2 linked regions of the Aquibium microcysteis genome follow. The protein of the gene in region 1 interacts with the protein of each later gene in a pairwise test. Links are inferred from orthologs where the notes say so. Each region holds a gene or a part of one and is shown on either strand. Other genes may lie near its edges.

Evidence for each region. The genes of interacting proteins can lie anywhere in the genome.
Region 2: the proteins of hflC (region 1) and ftsH interact in binary tests that used the Escherichia coli proteins (3 or more experiments, as listed by UniProt). The link is inferred for Aquibium microcysteis from one-to-one orthologs.

The regions. Positions count from the first base shown.
Region 1 is NZ_CP061080.1:774,671-781,321, reverse strand. The notes cover bases 950-3,948. They hold hflC (protease modulator HflC), read right to left. Parts: upstream 2,955-3,948; coding sequence 1,944-2,954; downstream 950-1,943. Other genes in these bases: IAI54_RS03570 (DUF2065 domain-containing protein), read right to left, coding at 1,757-1,942; IAI54_RS03575 (DegQ family serine endoprotease), read right to left, coding at 950-1,599. In the rest of the region: IAI54_RS03580 (GNAT family N-acetyltransferase), read left to right, coding at 1-69; more of IAI54_RS03575, read right to left, coding at 121-949; IAI54_RS03555 (dihydrofolate reductase), read right to left, coding at 4,223-4,756; IAI54_RS03550 (DUF4424 domain-containing protein), read right to left, coding at 4,759-5,778; IAI54_RS03545 (TonB-dependent receptor domain-containing protein), read right to left, coding at 5,967-6,651.
Region 2 is NZ_CP061080.1:3,956,488-3,964,120, reverse strand. The notes cover bases 2,047-5,040. They hold ftsH (ATP-dependent zinc metalloprotease FtsH), read left to right. Parts: upstream 2,047-2,571; coding sequence 2,572-4,509; downstream 4,510-5,040. Other genes in these bases: tilS (tRNA lysidine(34) synthetase TilS), read left to right, coding at 2,047-2,457. In the rest of the region: tol-pal system protein YbgF, read left to right, coding at 23-1,000; more of tilS, read left to right, coding at 1,195-2,046; IAI54_RS18455 (efflux RND transporter permease subunit), read right to left, coding at 5,330-7,633. UniProt on the Escherichia coli protein: Acts as a processive, ATP-dependent zinc metallopeptidase for both cytoplasmic and membrane proteins. Plays a role in the quality control of integral membrane proteins.

The sequences.
Region 1 (6,651 bases):
GCACCGAGCCTCAATCCGCACGTCCTCTACGGAATGTGCCGCGACGTGTGGGAGGACATGCAGGCCTGAACGCCAGGACCTGCACCGGCTGACGCCGGCGCCGCCACCACGGCGGCCTGATCAATCCATCCTGAGCGTCACGAAGCGCAGTTCGCCGGTCTTGGACGACAGCATCAGCAGCGCGTTGCGGCGGCCCTGCTCCTTCAGCGCGGCGATCCGGTCGACCACCTGCTGCGGCGAGGACACCGATTCCTGGGCGATCTCGGTGATCACCTCGCCGGCGGTTATGCCCTTGTCCGCGGCGGCCGAATTCGGCGCGACCTCGGTGATCACCACGCCGGACACGTCGGGCACGATGCCGAAGCGTTCGCGTGCGGCGTCGTCGATGGCACCGACTGTCATGCCGAGCACCGCTGCGGTGGCCACGGCCTCGCCCTCCTCGGCGTCTCCCGCCTCGTTCTCCGCCATCTGCTCGCCATCCTCGAGACGGCCGAGCGTGACCTTGACCACCTGTTCCTCGCCCTTGCGGACGATGACGACGTCGACTTCCTTGCCGACCGGGCTGTCGGCGACGATCCGCGGCAGGTCACGCATCTCCCTCACCGGCCTGCCGTCGAAACGGATGATGACGTCGCCGGCCTGGATGATGCCGTTGTCGACCGGTCCGCCCTTGATGACGCCGGCGACCAGCGCGCCTTCGGCCGTGGCCATGCCGAGGCTCTCGGCGATGTCGTCGGTGACGGGCTGGATGCGAACGCCCAGCCAGCCGCGGCGGGTCTCGCCGAATTCGCGCAGTTGGGCGATCACGCCGACGGCAAGATCGGAGGGGATGGAGAAGCCGATGCCGATGGAGCCGCCGGAGGGCGAGATGATGGCGGTGTTGATGCCGATCACCTCGCCGTTCATGTTGAACAGCGGGCCGCCGGAATTGCCGCGATTGATGGCGGCATCGGTCTGGATGAAGTCGTCATAGGGGCCGGAATTGATGTCGCGATTGCGCGCCGAGACGATGCCGACGGTCACCGTGCCGCCGAGGCCGAACGGATTGCCGATGGCCATCACCCAGTCGCCGATGCGGATGGCGCCGGAATTGCCGAACGGGACCGCCTTCAGCTTCTTCTTCGTCGGGTCGACCTTCAGCACCGCGATGTCGGTCTTGGTGTCGCGTCCGACGAGTTCGGCCTTCAGCTTGGAGCCGTCGGAGAAGTTCGCCTCGATCTCGTCGGCATCGGCGATGACGTGGTTGTTGGTGATGATGATGCCCTGCTCGGCGTCGATCACGAAACCGGACCCGAGCGACTGCACGCGGCGCGGCATGGCGTCGCCGCCGCGATCCTTGAAGAATTCGTCGAAGAAATCCTGGAAGGGCGAGCCCTCCGGCAGTTGCGGCATCGGCACCGCCTCTTCGCCGGCGCTGCCGCGGTTCTGCGAGGTCGAGATGTTGACCACCGCTTCCAGAAGCCCCTCCGCGAGGTCGGCGACGGAGGCCGGTCCTGCTTGCTGCGCCATGGCCGGACCGGCCGTCTGCGCCAGCAGGGAGGCTGCCGCGGCCGCAAAGGCAAGTCCGCGCACCGCCGGCAGGAACCGCTTGAGCATCATCGTCACCTTCTCCCGATTGGCCTGGACGCGGGTGCGCCGACGCGGACCCGTCGCCGCTGCAAGACGCCGACGCGACCGGTGTCGCGTCCGCTCCGTCGTCGGCAAGAATTAGGGCCAGTTTGCGGTCGAGGATAGCGCAAACCGGATAAAACCTGCGTTATCCCCGGACGAGCCAGACGATGCCGACGCCGACCGCCACGGCGGCGATGCCGCCATAGCGCAAGGTGTCGTCGGACATGTCGAGCACGTTGGAGGCGAGCCGGCGGGCAAGCGAGGGAAAGCCGCCATAGATGAGGCCCTCGATCACGAGGACGAGACCGAGGGCATCGATGAGGTCGCGCATGTCAGTTGGCTGCGGGGGCTGCGGGGGCTGCGGGCTCGACCGCCGGAACGGCCGGCTCGACCGCCGGCGCCGCCGGCAGAGGGCTGCCGCTGCCGCCTGCCGCCGCTGCCCCCGTCGCCCCGGTGTTCGACCGCCGCCCGGCATCATTGCCGAAATAGCGGAAGAACTCGGAGTCGGGCGACAGAACCATCGACGTGCCGCTTCCCTGCAATGCCTCCGAATAGGCTGCCATCGAGCGGTAGAAGTCGAAGAAGTCCGGGTCGCGCTGGAAAGCGTCGGCGAAGATGGCGTTGCGCTGGGCCTCGCCCTCGCCTCGGAGGATCTCCGATTCACGGCGCGCCTCGGCGATGATCTCGACGACCTCGCGGTCGGCCCGCGCGCGGATACGCGCAGCCGCCTCGCGGCCGCGGGCCCGCAGACGCTCTGCCTCGGCGAGACGTTCGGCCGACATGCGGTCGTAGGTCTGCTGCGAGACCTCCTGCGTCAGATCGGTGCGGCGGATGCGGACGTCCTGGATCGCGAGGCCGAGCGAGGTGGCATCGGGCCGGAGCTGGTCGCGGACCTCGAGCATCATCGAGGTGCGTTCCTCCGACAGCGCCGATTCGAAGCCGCGCAGACCGTAAACGCGGCGCAGGGCCGCGTCGAGGCGGGTGCGCAGGCGCTGTTCGGCGAGCGTCACCGAGCCCGAAACGGTCTGCCGGAAGACGCGCGGATTGTCGATCCGGTAGAGGACGAAGGCGTCGACCTCGTAGAACTTGCCGCCCGAGACCTGGACGCGGATGTCGTCGAGATCGAAGCGCATGATGCGATCCTCGATCATCTGGACGTTGTCCGCCTCGACGAAGCCGAAGGGCAGCTTGAAGTAGATGCCCGGCTCCGACTTGACGTCGACGATCTCGCCGAAGCGCAGCACGATCGCCTGCTGGCGTTCGTTGACGACGAAGAAGGAGGAGTAGGCGATGATGGCGATGACCGCGACGATCGCGGCGATGATGGGAAGCCGGTTCGACATCAGTTGGTCCCTCCCGTGGCGGGCGCACGGCGCTCGAGTTCGGGTAGCGGCAGGTACGGCACGACGCCGGTTCCGCCCGCGCCCTGCTCGATGATGACCTTGTTGGATCCCTTCAGGACCCCCTCCATCGTCTCGAGGAAAAGGCGGCGGCGAGTCACGTCCGGCGCCTTGGCGTATTCCTCGTAGACGGAGACGAAGCGCTGCGCCTCACCCTCGGCCTCCTGAACGACGCGGGTCCTGTAAGCTGCGGCCTCCTCGCGGATCTGGGCGGCCTCGCCACGCGCGCGGCCGAGCTGCTGGTTGGAGTACTGGTTCGATTCCTCGACGAAGCGGTCCTCGTCCTGCTCGGCGCGCTGCACCTCGTCGAAGGCGTCCGCCACTTCGCGCGGCGGCGCGGCGTCCTCGATCGAGATCGCATTGACGACGATGCCGGTGCGGTATTCCTCGAGCGATCCCTGGATGATCTGGCGCACCTCGTCGGCGATGCCCTGACGATCGTCGCGGAAGATATCCTGCGCCGGGCGCCGGCCGACCACCTCGCGCACGGCGCTCTCGGCGATCTGGCGCACGGTGTCGTCGGGGCTCGCGACGTTGAAGAGATAGGCGGCCGGATCGGCGACCTGGTAGGCGACGGAGAACTTCACGTCGACGATGTTCTGGTCGCCCGAAAGCATGAGGCCGGACGAACCGCCGCCGCGCACTTCGCCGATGTTGACCAGCTTCTCGGCGGTGTTGGCCTTCTCGACGGTCTCGATCGGCCACCAGTGGAAATGCAGGCCCGGCTGCGAGAGCTCTTCCTTCGGCTTGCCGAAGCGGAGTTCGACGGCCAGCTCATCTGGCTGAACGGTATACACGGACTGGAAGGCCCACAGCGCCACCAGGCCGACGGCCACCAGGCCGACGATGGCGGGCGAGAAGCCGCCGCCGCCCGGCAGGGCATGCTTCAGACGGTCCTGGCCGCGGCGGATGATGTCCTCCAGATCGGGAGGCGTCCCCTTCGGGCCGCTCGGACCGCGCGGCCCCTGCCCCCAGGGTCCGCCGCCTCCGCCGTTGCCGCCGCCGCCCCCCAAGGGCCGCCGCCACCGCTCTGATTGCTCCAGGGCATGAATGTCCTCTCGTTTGGTGGGTGCCGCCCGACCTGCGAGGGGCGAAACCGATGGGCGTGTTATAGGGATGCGACCCCACCCTTTCAACGCGACACGGGGCGTGAATGCGGCGAATTGCGATGCCTTGTCGCGGAAAAACGCCGAGAGCCGGCAAAACCCCTCCTAACGATGCGCGTTGGCGGGCGTTCCCGCGCGTTCGTAGAGGACGTGGCGGGTCGGGTGGCTGTCGCGCGGCCCGGCCGGATGCTGCTCCTCGGAAACCGCACGCCAGACCGCGGGATCGATTGCAGGGAAACGCGTGTCGCCATCGACCGCAGCGAGGACATGGGTGACGTGCAGCCGGTCGGCACTGCCCATCGCCTGCCCGTAAATCTCGCCGCCGCCGATGATGCAGATCTCGTCGCCTGCGGGAAGGCAGCGGCCGCGGATGCGCGCCAGCGTGAGCGCGTCGTCGAGTGAGCCGACCACCTCCACCCCCTCGGCACGCCAGGCGGCATTGCGCGTCACGACCACGTTCAGCCGCCCTGGCAAGGGCCGGCCGATGCTCTCGAAGGTCTTGCGGCCCATGATGACCGGCTTGCCCATGGTCTGCGCCTTGAAGCGCTTCAGGTCGGCGGACAGCCGCCACGGCATGTCGCCCTCGCGGCCGATGACGCCGTTCTCGGCCACGGCCACGTGGATCGCGATCGCGGTCATGCTCAGCCTCCCGAGGAAGGTTGCGGGTCGACGGGTTCCAGGATCAGGATCTCCAGGTTCTTTTCGGGGTAGTAGTCGGTCGCCCGCATCTCGAAGGTGGACGGCCCCGTCTTCGTCACGCCCTGCCCGCAGAAGGAGACGAGGTTCTTCGGGTCGCCCTTGTCGACCGTCAGGCGGAAATCGCCGATCGTTCCGGAGGCCCAGTTGCCACCGGTCCTCAGGATGTAGGACAACCGCGTCTCGAACAGGCGCGGATAGCCGTCCGGCGAGGCCTTCGCCGCCTTCAGAACCGCCTTCTCGAAGCCCGCGTCCATGCAGTAGCGGGCCTGGTAGTCCGCATGGTTTCCGCCGCCGATACGCCCGTCGCCGAAGAAGGTGAGCCCGGCGGAGGAGCCCACGCTCGGCGTGTATCGGTGCGAGACGGCCACGTCCCGTCCGGCGGGAAACGTCATCCGCCACCAGTAGGTCGTGGCGAGCCGCCAGAACGGACTCACCACGCGCTTCATGCCCGACCCGTCGTCATATTCCTCGATGACGACGATGCCGCGCGTCAGCCAGCCGTCGACGACGTCCTGCGGCAGCTGGGCCAGCGCCGCCTCCGCCGCTCCGCCGTAAGGAAACAGCGGGATGCCGCGCGCGACGAGGTCCTGCGTCACGTCGATGCCGACGGCGAAGGCGCGCTGCTCCAGCGCAGGCGCCACGACCCTGCCGTCGACGGAGACCGAGAAGCCGAGGAAGTCGTCTCCAGCGTCGAAGGGAATCGATACGTTCAGATAGGGATTGGCCTCGATGTCGGGCATCGGAAAGGCGACGATGGAGGAGACGTCCGCATCGGAGCGGTTGCGGAAGACGTAGTCGACCCGCACCGCCTCGCGCGACAGGAAGAGATCCTCGCGGGCCATCTCGACGACGTCGCTGCGCGACAGGACGAGGCCGCCGGCCCCGAGTTCGGCGGTCGAGTCGTTGGCCCGTGCGGCGGTCGCCGCGAGAACGAGGAGGAAAGTGACGGCGGCGCGCTTCATGGGGTCCCTCGGCAGTCGGCGCATCGCCGGTGCCTCATGGCAGGAATCCGGCGGGTGCAGACGGGCTCCTCCATAGCCCGAAACGCCGCGGCCGTCGATTGCGGCCGCGGCGGCGGACGGGATGCGACGCGGCGCGCCTCCGGCGACCGGCCGCCCCGGTCGCGGGGCGGCGACCGGTCCCTTCGTCGTCAGAACGCGACGCGGGCGTTGAGGCGGAAGGTGCGCCCAGGCTCGAAATGAGGCTTCACACCGAGGAAATCCTGGCCGTAGCTCGCCCGGCTCGTATAGGTCTCGTCGAAGATGTTGCGCGCCTCCAGCCGCAGCGTCACGTTCTGCCGCGAGGGCGGCGTCCATTCCGCGAAGGCGTTGAAGACCTGATAGGCCGGCAGCGGCAGCTTGTCGGAAACCGGGTCCGACGGGTGCCTGGCCAGCGTGGCGTCACTTTCGAGGCCGAACTCGGCGTCGCCGCCCAACGTCAGACCCCAGGGCTCGTGGCGCCAGCCCGCCGTCAGCGTCGCGATCTGGCCGAGCGGAGTCGTCAGGTAGCGTCCGACCTCCGAATCGGCCGCCACGCCGTCCACCTCGCCGCGGATGTCGGCATACTTCGCCCTGACCCAGGCGTTGCCCCAGTCGTAGCCGGCGCCGACCTCCCAGCCCCAGCTGTCGAGGTCGTAGCTGCGGGTGGCGCCGCCGCCGTAGACGGCCGAGCGGGCATTGCGGATGTCGGACTGGAAGACGTTCCCTTCCACCGTGAAGCCGTTCCACCTCGCCTCCAGCCCGGCGGTCAGGCTGACCGAGGTGACCGGCGACGGCCCGTCGCCATAGGTCCAGGCGGGGTTCTGGATGAAGTTCTCCGCCAGCGGGACGCCGCCC
Region 2 (7,633 bases), 3.2 Mb from region 1 along the record:
ATTTCCCGAAGCGAGATTCTCGATGAGACTGAAGACACTCTTTCGTGCGGCCGTCGTCGTGCCCCTGCTTTTGACGGGCGGTGCGCATGCCTTTCCCTTCGGCCAGGCCGAGACCGGGACGCAGGGCGGCGGCATCGGCAGCCTGCTTCCACCCAACTGGCTCGGCCGGTCGAACGACACCGCGACCGTTCAGCTCGCCCAGACGGGCGACCCGCGCATCCCGGCGCTCGAGGAGCAGCTGCGCGACCTGACCGGTCGTGTCGAGGAGCTCAACTTCCTGCTCCTGCAGATGCAGGACCAGATGCGCAAGATGCAGGAAGACAACGAGTTCCGCCTGCAGCAGCTGGAAGAGAAGCGGGGCGATGCGGCCGGGAGCACGGGCAGCCGGGTCGCGGCGGCCGACCCGGCCACGCCCGCGGCACCCTCGGTCCAGCCGGACGCACCGGCCCGTGGGACCCCGCCCCGGACGCTGGGAACCGTGACCTTCGACGCCAACGGCAACCCGACCGGCGGCACCCTGGACACCAACGGGGGCGTGGCAGGCGCGGCCGCGCCGATGATGGACGAGGGCGGGGCAGACACGGACGACACGAAGGTGGCGGCACTGCCGCCGACCGACGATCCCGAGGAACTCTACCGGAACGCCTACAACTTCATCCTGTCCGGCGACTATCCGACCGCGGAGGCTGGTTTCCGCGAGCACATCGAACGCTTCCCCAACGATCCGAAGACCTCCGACGCGCGCTACTGGCTCGGCGAGGCGCTGCTCGGCATGGAGCAGTATCGCAGCGCCGCCGAGACGTTCCTGGCGGCCAACCGCGAATTCCCCGACTCGTCCAAGGCGCCCGACATGCTGCTGAAGCTCGGCGTCTCGCTGGCCGCCCTGCAGCAGCGCGACGTCGCCTGCGCGACCTATGCCGAGATCGGCAAGCGCTACAAGAACGTTTCCTCCGCGCTCAAGGAGCGCGTGCGGGCAGAGCAGGCGCTCGCCGGCTGCTGACACGAAGACCGCGCTGCCGCCGGTCCATCGCCGCGCACGCCCGGGACCTGGGTGCTGCAGCGTACCGGCAACCGGCCTGTCGGCAAAAGGAGGGGCGTCCGATCGACGACATCCAGCCCGACCGCATCTTTTCCGGCCTGTCCTTCCCGCCCGGGCGCCCCGTCGTCGCCGCCGTGTCCGGAGGCAGCGACTCGATGGCGCTGCTGGTCCTGCTCCAGGCCTTTCTCGTCCGCCGACCGTTCGGCGACCTCGTGGCGATGACCGTGGATCACGGCCTGCGGCCAGAAGCGGCAGACGAGGCCGATCGCGTTGCCGCCTTCTGTGATTCGCACGGCATTCCTCACCGCACCCTCCGTTGGGAGGGCAGCAAGCCGTCGTCCGGCGTGCCGGCCGCGGCGCGCGAGGCGCGTCACCGGCTGCTCGCCGAAGCCGCACGGTCGCTCGATGCTGCCATGGTGCTCACCGGCCACACCGCGAACGATCAGGCCGAGACGATCGCCATGCGCCGCGCGCGCGGCAGCGGACGCGGGCTGGCCGGTATCGCGCCCGCGACGCTCTACGACGGTGCGACGTGGTTCGTCCGACCGCTGCTTTCGCACGCGCGCTCGGCGTTGCGCGGGATGCTGGCGCGCGCCGGGGTCACCTGGATCGAGGATCCGACCAACGAGCAGACGGCTTACGAGCGCGCGCGGGCGCGCCGCGCGCTCGCGGGTCCGGGCGAGGAAGGGATCGTCGGGGCACTGCTGGAAGAGGGGCGGCTTGCGGCGCTGGAGCGGGTCGACCTCGGGCGGCGCGCCGGTTCGCTGATCGAGCGCCACGCCGGCCTCGCCGCGCCGGGGCTCGTGCGCGTCGATGCCGGACTTCTTGCGGCGCAGGACGCGGCGGCAGCGCGGCTGGCGTTCCGGCTGCTGGTCGCAGCCGTCGGCGGGCGCGAGCATCTTCCGGACGCCCCCCGCGCGCGAGGCCTGTTCGAACGCCTCGCCAGCGGACATGGGCGCGGTTCGCTCGGCGGCGCCGTCGCCGAGCGGCGCAAGGGGGCGTTCTACCTGCACCGGGAGATCCGGGCCGGATGGACCGGGGCTGCCCCCGCCGTTGCGGGCGCCGTCTGGGATGGGCGTTTCCGGCTCGCGGAACGGCCGTTCCCCGCAAACGCGGTCGTGGAGGCCGCGGGCAGGACGCTGGCGGAGGCCAGGGCGCGTTCGTCGGCCGATACCGCGGCGCCACCCGCACTGGTGCGTGCGGCCCTGGCGGCGGAGCCGCTGCTGCACGTGCGCGGAGCGGCAGCCAGCCTCGATCTGTCCGGCTCCCGGCGCGACGGCCTGTTGCTCCGGCGCGTGGCGGCGCCTTATGCGCGCTACCTGCCGAGCTTCGATCTGGCGCCTGCGGAGGCGCTGCGCGCACTGCTCGACGGCCATTCTTTTCCGGCTTCGCCTTGGGACAGTCACAATGCCGCATAAGCTGCTTAACCGAACGGCGGGCTTCTGCTTGGCAAGGTCCCGCACCAACCCTATGTTAAGCCGAGTTCTCCACGATGGACGCGCGCCTCCAGAAGGTGCGTACGGGACCCAAAGATGAATCCGAACTACCGCAATCTTGCGCTGTGGGCGATCATAGCCGTCCTCCTGATCGCGCTCTTCAATCTGTTCCAGACCCCGCAGCAGCGCGGCAACGCCAGCGAGATCGCCTATTCCGAGTTCCTTCAGAACGTCTCGGCGGGCCGGGTGCGGTCGGTGACGATCGCCGGCGAGCGGATCACCGGCACCTACGTGGACAACGGCACCTCGTTCCAGACCTATTCTCCCGGTGACCCCACGCTGGTCTCGAGGCTGGAAGAACGCGGCGTGACGATCAACGCCCGACCGGAGACCGACGGGTCCAATTCGATCCTCGGCTACCTGATCTCGTGGCTGCCGATGATCCTGATCCTCGGCGTCTGGATCTTCTTCATGCGCCAGATGCAGTCCGGCTCCGGACGCGCCATGGGCTTTGGCAAGTCGAAGGCGAAGCTTCTGACGGAGGCGCACGGCCGGGTGACGTTCCAGGACGTGGCCGGCGTCGACGAGGCCAAGGAAGACCTCGAGGAGATCGTCGAGTTCCTGCGCGACCCGCAGAAGTTCCAGCGGCTGGGCGGCAAGATCCCGCGCGGCGTCCTGCTCGTCGGCCCTCCCGGCACCGGCAAGACCCTGCTCGCCCGTTCGGTGGCAGGTGAGGCCAACGTCCCGTTCTTCACCATCTCGGGTTCGGACTTCGTCGAAATGTTCGTCGGCGTCGGCGCGAGCCGCGTCCGCGACATGTTCGAGCAGGCCAAGAAGAACGCCCCCTGCATCATCTTCATCGACGAAATCGACGCGGTCGGCCGTCATCGCGGCGCCGGTCTCGGCGGCGGCAACGACGAGCGCGAGCAGACGCTGAACCAGCTGCTCGTCGAGATGGACGGCTTCGAGGCCAACGAGGGCATCATCCTGATCGCCGCCACCAACCGGCCGGACGTGCTGGACCCCGCACTGCTGCGTCCGGGCCGCTTCGATCGCCAGGTGGTGGTGCCGAACCCCGACATCACCGGCCGCGAGAAGATCCTCAAGGTGCATTCGCGCAACGTGCCGCTGGCGCCGAACGTCGATCTCAAGGTACTGGCGCGCGGCACGCCGGGCTTCTCGGGCGCCGACCTCGCCAATCTCGTCAACGAGGCGGCGCTGATGGCGGCGCGGCGCAACAAGCGTCTCGTCACGATGGCGGAGTTCGAGGACGCCAAGGACAAGATCATGATGGGCGCCGAGCGTCGCTCGACCGCCATGACGCTGGCCGAGAAGGAACTGACCGCCTACCACGAGGCCGGCCACGCCATCACCGCGCTCAAGGTGCAGGCAGCCGATCCGCTGCACAAGGCGACGATCATCCCGCGCGGCCGCGCGCTCGGCATGGTCATGCAGCTTCCCGAGGGCGACCGCTACTCGATGAGCTACAAGTGGATGACCTCCCGACTGATCATCATGATGGGTGGCCGCGTCGCCGAGGAAATGAAGTTCGGCAAGGAGAACATCACCTCGGGCGCTTCGTCCGACATCGATCAGGCGACCAAGCTCGCGAGGGCGATGGTGACCCGCTGGGGCTTCTCCGACAAGCTCGGCCACGTGGCCTACGGCGAGAATCAGGAGGAGGTTTTCCTCGGCCATTCGGTGGCGCGCACGCAGAACGTGTCGGAAGAGACGGCGCAGATCATCGACGCGGAAGTGCGCCGCCTGATCGACGAGGCCTATGTCGAGGCGACCCGCATCCTGACCGAATACAACAAGGAATGGATCGCGATCGCCGAGGGCCTGCTCGAGTACGAGACGCTGTCGGGCGAGGAAATCCGTCAACTGCTCGCCGGCACCAAGCCGACGCGCGACACCGGCGACGACAATCCGCCCTCGCGCGGCTCCGCGGTGCCCAAGGCCGGCACCACGCGCGGCAAGCCGAAGGGCGGGGAAGAGCCCGACGCGCCGCTGGAGCCGCAGCCGCAAGGCTGAGCCTTCGAAGATCCGATGCACTGAAAAGGCCGGGACATGCTCCCGGCCTTTTTTCGTGCGTGCGCCCGTTGCCAGGCCGGTGGCGTGCCGCGCCATCCAGCCGCCGCCGGAGACGCAGGTGCCCCCGACCCCGCACGCGGCTATCGAGCGGATCCGGGGCGGGGTGGCGCGATCTGCTCCGCGCCGTCGAACCGGTCAGCCGTCGGCCGTCCGAGCCGTCGCGTACGACGGCCTCGCGGTGGTCCGGTGTGTCTTCATCCGGCCGGACACCGCGCCTCCGACCGGCGCCCCGGGCAAGCGGAGGACGCCGTTCCTCGCATCGGCGTTCTCGAGAGCGGGGGGACTGGGCGGGGGCGACGTGCGCGACGCGGCCGCGGCGGGCCTCGCGTCAGCCTGCGGGCGTCGGTGAGGATGCGGGAGGACGTCGAAGTGGCGTCGGACGAAAGTGTCCGGCGGGACGACCTGCCGGACGCCGGGACGGCCGACGAAGATGCCGGCCGCGCCGAACCCTTCGGCGTCCCTGACCGCCATAGTGCGTCACTCTTATCCCAGTGCGTTGGGGCCGGGACCAAGGCAACGTCTGCTGCATGTCCATGCCCGGTACGCGGGCGACCTCGTGTTCTCCCGGCCGACCGCGAAGGCCATCATCACGATTTCCGCAACCTCAGCCGGGAAGGGCGTCTGCCGGAGCGAGGTGTCCCCGAGGAAAACAGGGTGGCGACGGCTGCCGAGGCGATGCCCTCCTCCCTGACTTCGACTGGAGATCAAAGAAAAACCGCCCCGAAGGCGGTTTCAGGAGGATGGGCGAAGCGGTCCGCTTCTATTCCGCGGGCGCCGCCGCCTTTCCGAAATTCGGGCTTTCCGGCTCCGCGGGCAGATCGCGGGCGGCGAGGAAAGTGTAGAACATCGGCACCACGAACAGCGTGAACATGGTGCCGACCATCAGGCCGGCGAAGATGACGATGCCCATGGCGGAGCGCGCCGCGGCACCGGCGCCCGAGGCGAGGATGAGCGGGACCACGCCCAGCGCCATGGCCGCGGTGGTCATCAGGATCGGGCGCAGGCGTACCTTGGCCGAGGCGATGATGGCTGCATGCCGGTCATAGCCGTGCGCGTGGCGCTGCTGGTTGGCGAACTCGACCAGCAGGATGCCGTGTTTGGTGATGAGGCCGACCAGCGTGATCAGTCCAACCTGGGTGTAGATGTTCAGCGTTCCGATGCCCAGATTGAGCGGCAGGATGGCGCCGAAGATCGAGAGCGGCACCGACATCAGGATGATCAGCGGGTCGCGGAAGCTTTCGAACTGCGCCGCGAGCACCAGATAGATGACCACGACGGCGAGGGCGAAGGCGATGGCGATCGTGTTGCCCTGCTGGCTCTCCAGTCGGGACTGACCCGAATAGTCGATGAAGAAGCCGTCCGGCAGCAGCGGCCGGGCGATGTTCTCGATGGTGGCGAGGCCGTCGCCGCTGGAGACGGTCGGCAGCGGCAGGGCGGAGATGGTCGCGGCGTTGAGCTGGTTGAACTGCTCGATCGAGGCCGGCGAGGCGTTGGTCGAGACCGAGACAACGGCCGACAGCGGCACCATCTCGCCCGAGACCGAGCGGATGAAAAACTCGCCCAGACGCTCGGGATTGTTCCGGAACGCTTCCGGCACCTGCATGATGATGTCGTAGCTGTTGGAGTCCCGGTCGAACTGGGCGACGGAGCCGCCGCCGACGAGCAGCGCCAGCGTCGTGCCGATGTCGCTGATCGGCAGGGAGAGCGCCGCGGCGCGGTCGCGGTCGATGGTGACCGTGACCTGCGGCGCGTCGAAGGCGAGCGAGTTCTGGACGACGATGAAGCGTCCGGACTTCTGCGCCTCGAGGCGGATCTGCTCGGCGACTTCGTACACGCGCGAGGCGTCGCCGGTCGAGCGGATGACGATCGAGATCGGCAGACCGCCGCCGGTTCCCGGCAATGACGGCGGGGCGAACACCAGGGCCTGGACGCCGGCGACCTTGGACAGCCGCGCCTGGAGGTCGGTCTGAACCTCCTTCTGCGATCTCTCCCGTTCGGACCAGTCCTTCAGTGCCCATACGGCGAAGGCCGAGTTCGTCTGCCCGCCGGCTCCGGCGATGGAGAAGTTCGCGGCCACCTCCGGAATGTCGCTGGTGAGCCCGCGGATCTGGTCGATGTAGAGCTGCGTGTACTCCGTCGTGGCGTAGCGCGGTGCGGTGACGAGCGCGAACAGGGCACCGGAGTCTTCCTCGGGTGCCAGTTCCGTCGTGGTCTTCAGGAACATGAAGCCCGAGACGGCGACCAGCGACACGACCACCAGCAGCGTGACCGGCCGGTACTTGAGCGAGCCGGCTACCCATCGCTCGTAGCCATTGGCGAAACGATCGAAGAAGCGGTCGATCGCCTTCTGAAAGCGGCTGTGGTTGCCGGCCTTGAGAATGCGGGCCGACATCATAGGCGTGATCGTGAGGGCGACGACACCCGAGATGATCACCGCTCCGGCGAGCGTGAAGGCGAATTCGCGGAACAGCGAGCCCGTGAGGCCGCCGATGAACATCAGCGGCGCGAAGACGGCGGCGAGCGTGATCGTCATGGCGACGACCGAGGAGGTGATCTCCGCCATGCCCTTGTAGGCCGCCTGGAGCGGCGACAGGCCTTCCTCGATGTGACGGTGGATGTTCTCGACCACCACGATCGCGTCGTCCACCACGAGGCCGATCGCAAGCACCATCGCCAGAAGGGAGAGCAGATTGATGGAGTAGCCCATCATGTAGAGGAGGAAGCAGACGCCGATGAGCGACAGCGGGATCGTCACGACCGGCATGAGCACCGAGCGGAACGAGCCGAGGAAGAGCAGGATGACGACGATGACGATCGCCACCGCCTCCGCGATGGTCTTGAAGACCTCCTCGATCGAGGCGCTGATGGTTTCGGTCGAGTCGTAGACCAGCTCGATGGACATCCCGTCGGGCAGGCTGGCGCGAATGTCCGGAAGCTCGGCGATGACGCCCGCGGAGGTGTCGAGGGGATTGGCGGACGGAGTCGGGAAGATGCCGACGAAGGTGCCTTCCTGGCCGTTGAAACGGACGACCGTGTCTTCGCTCTCCGCCGCCAGCTCGACGGA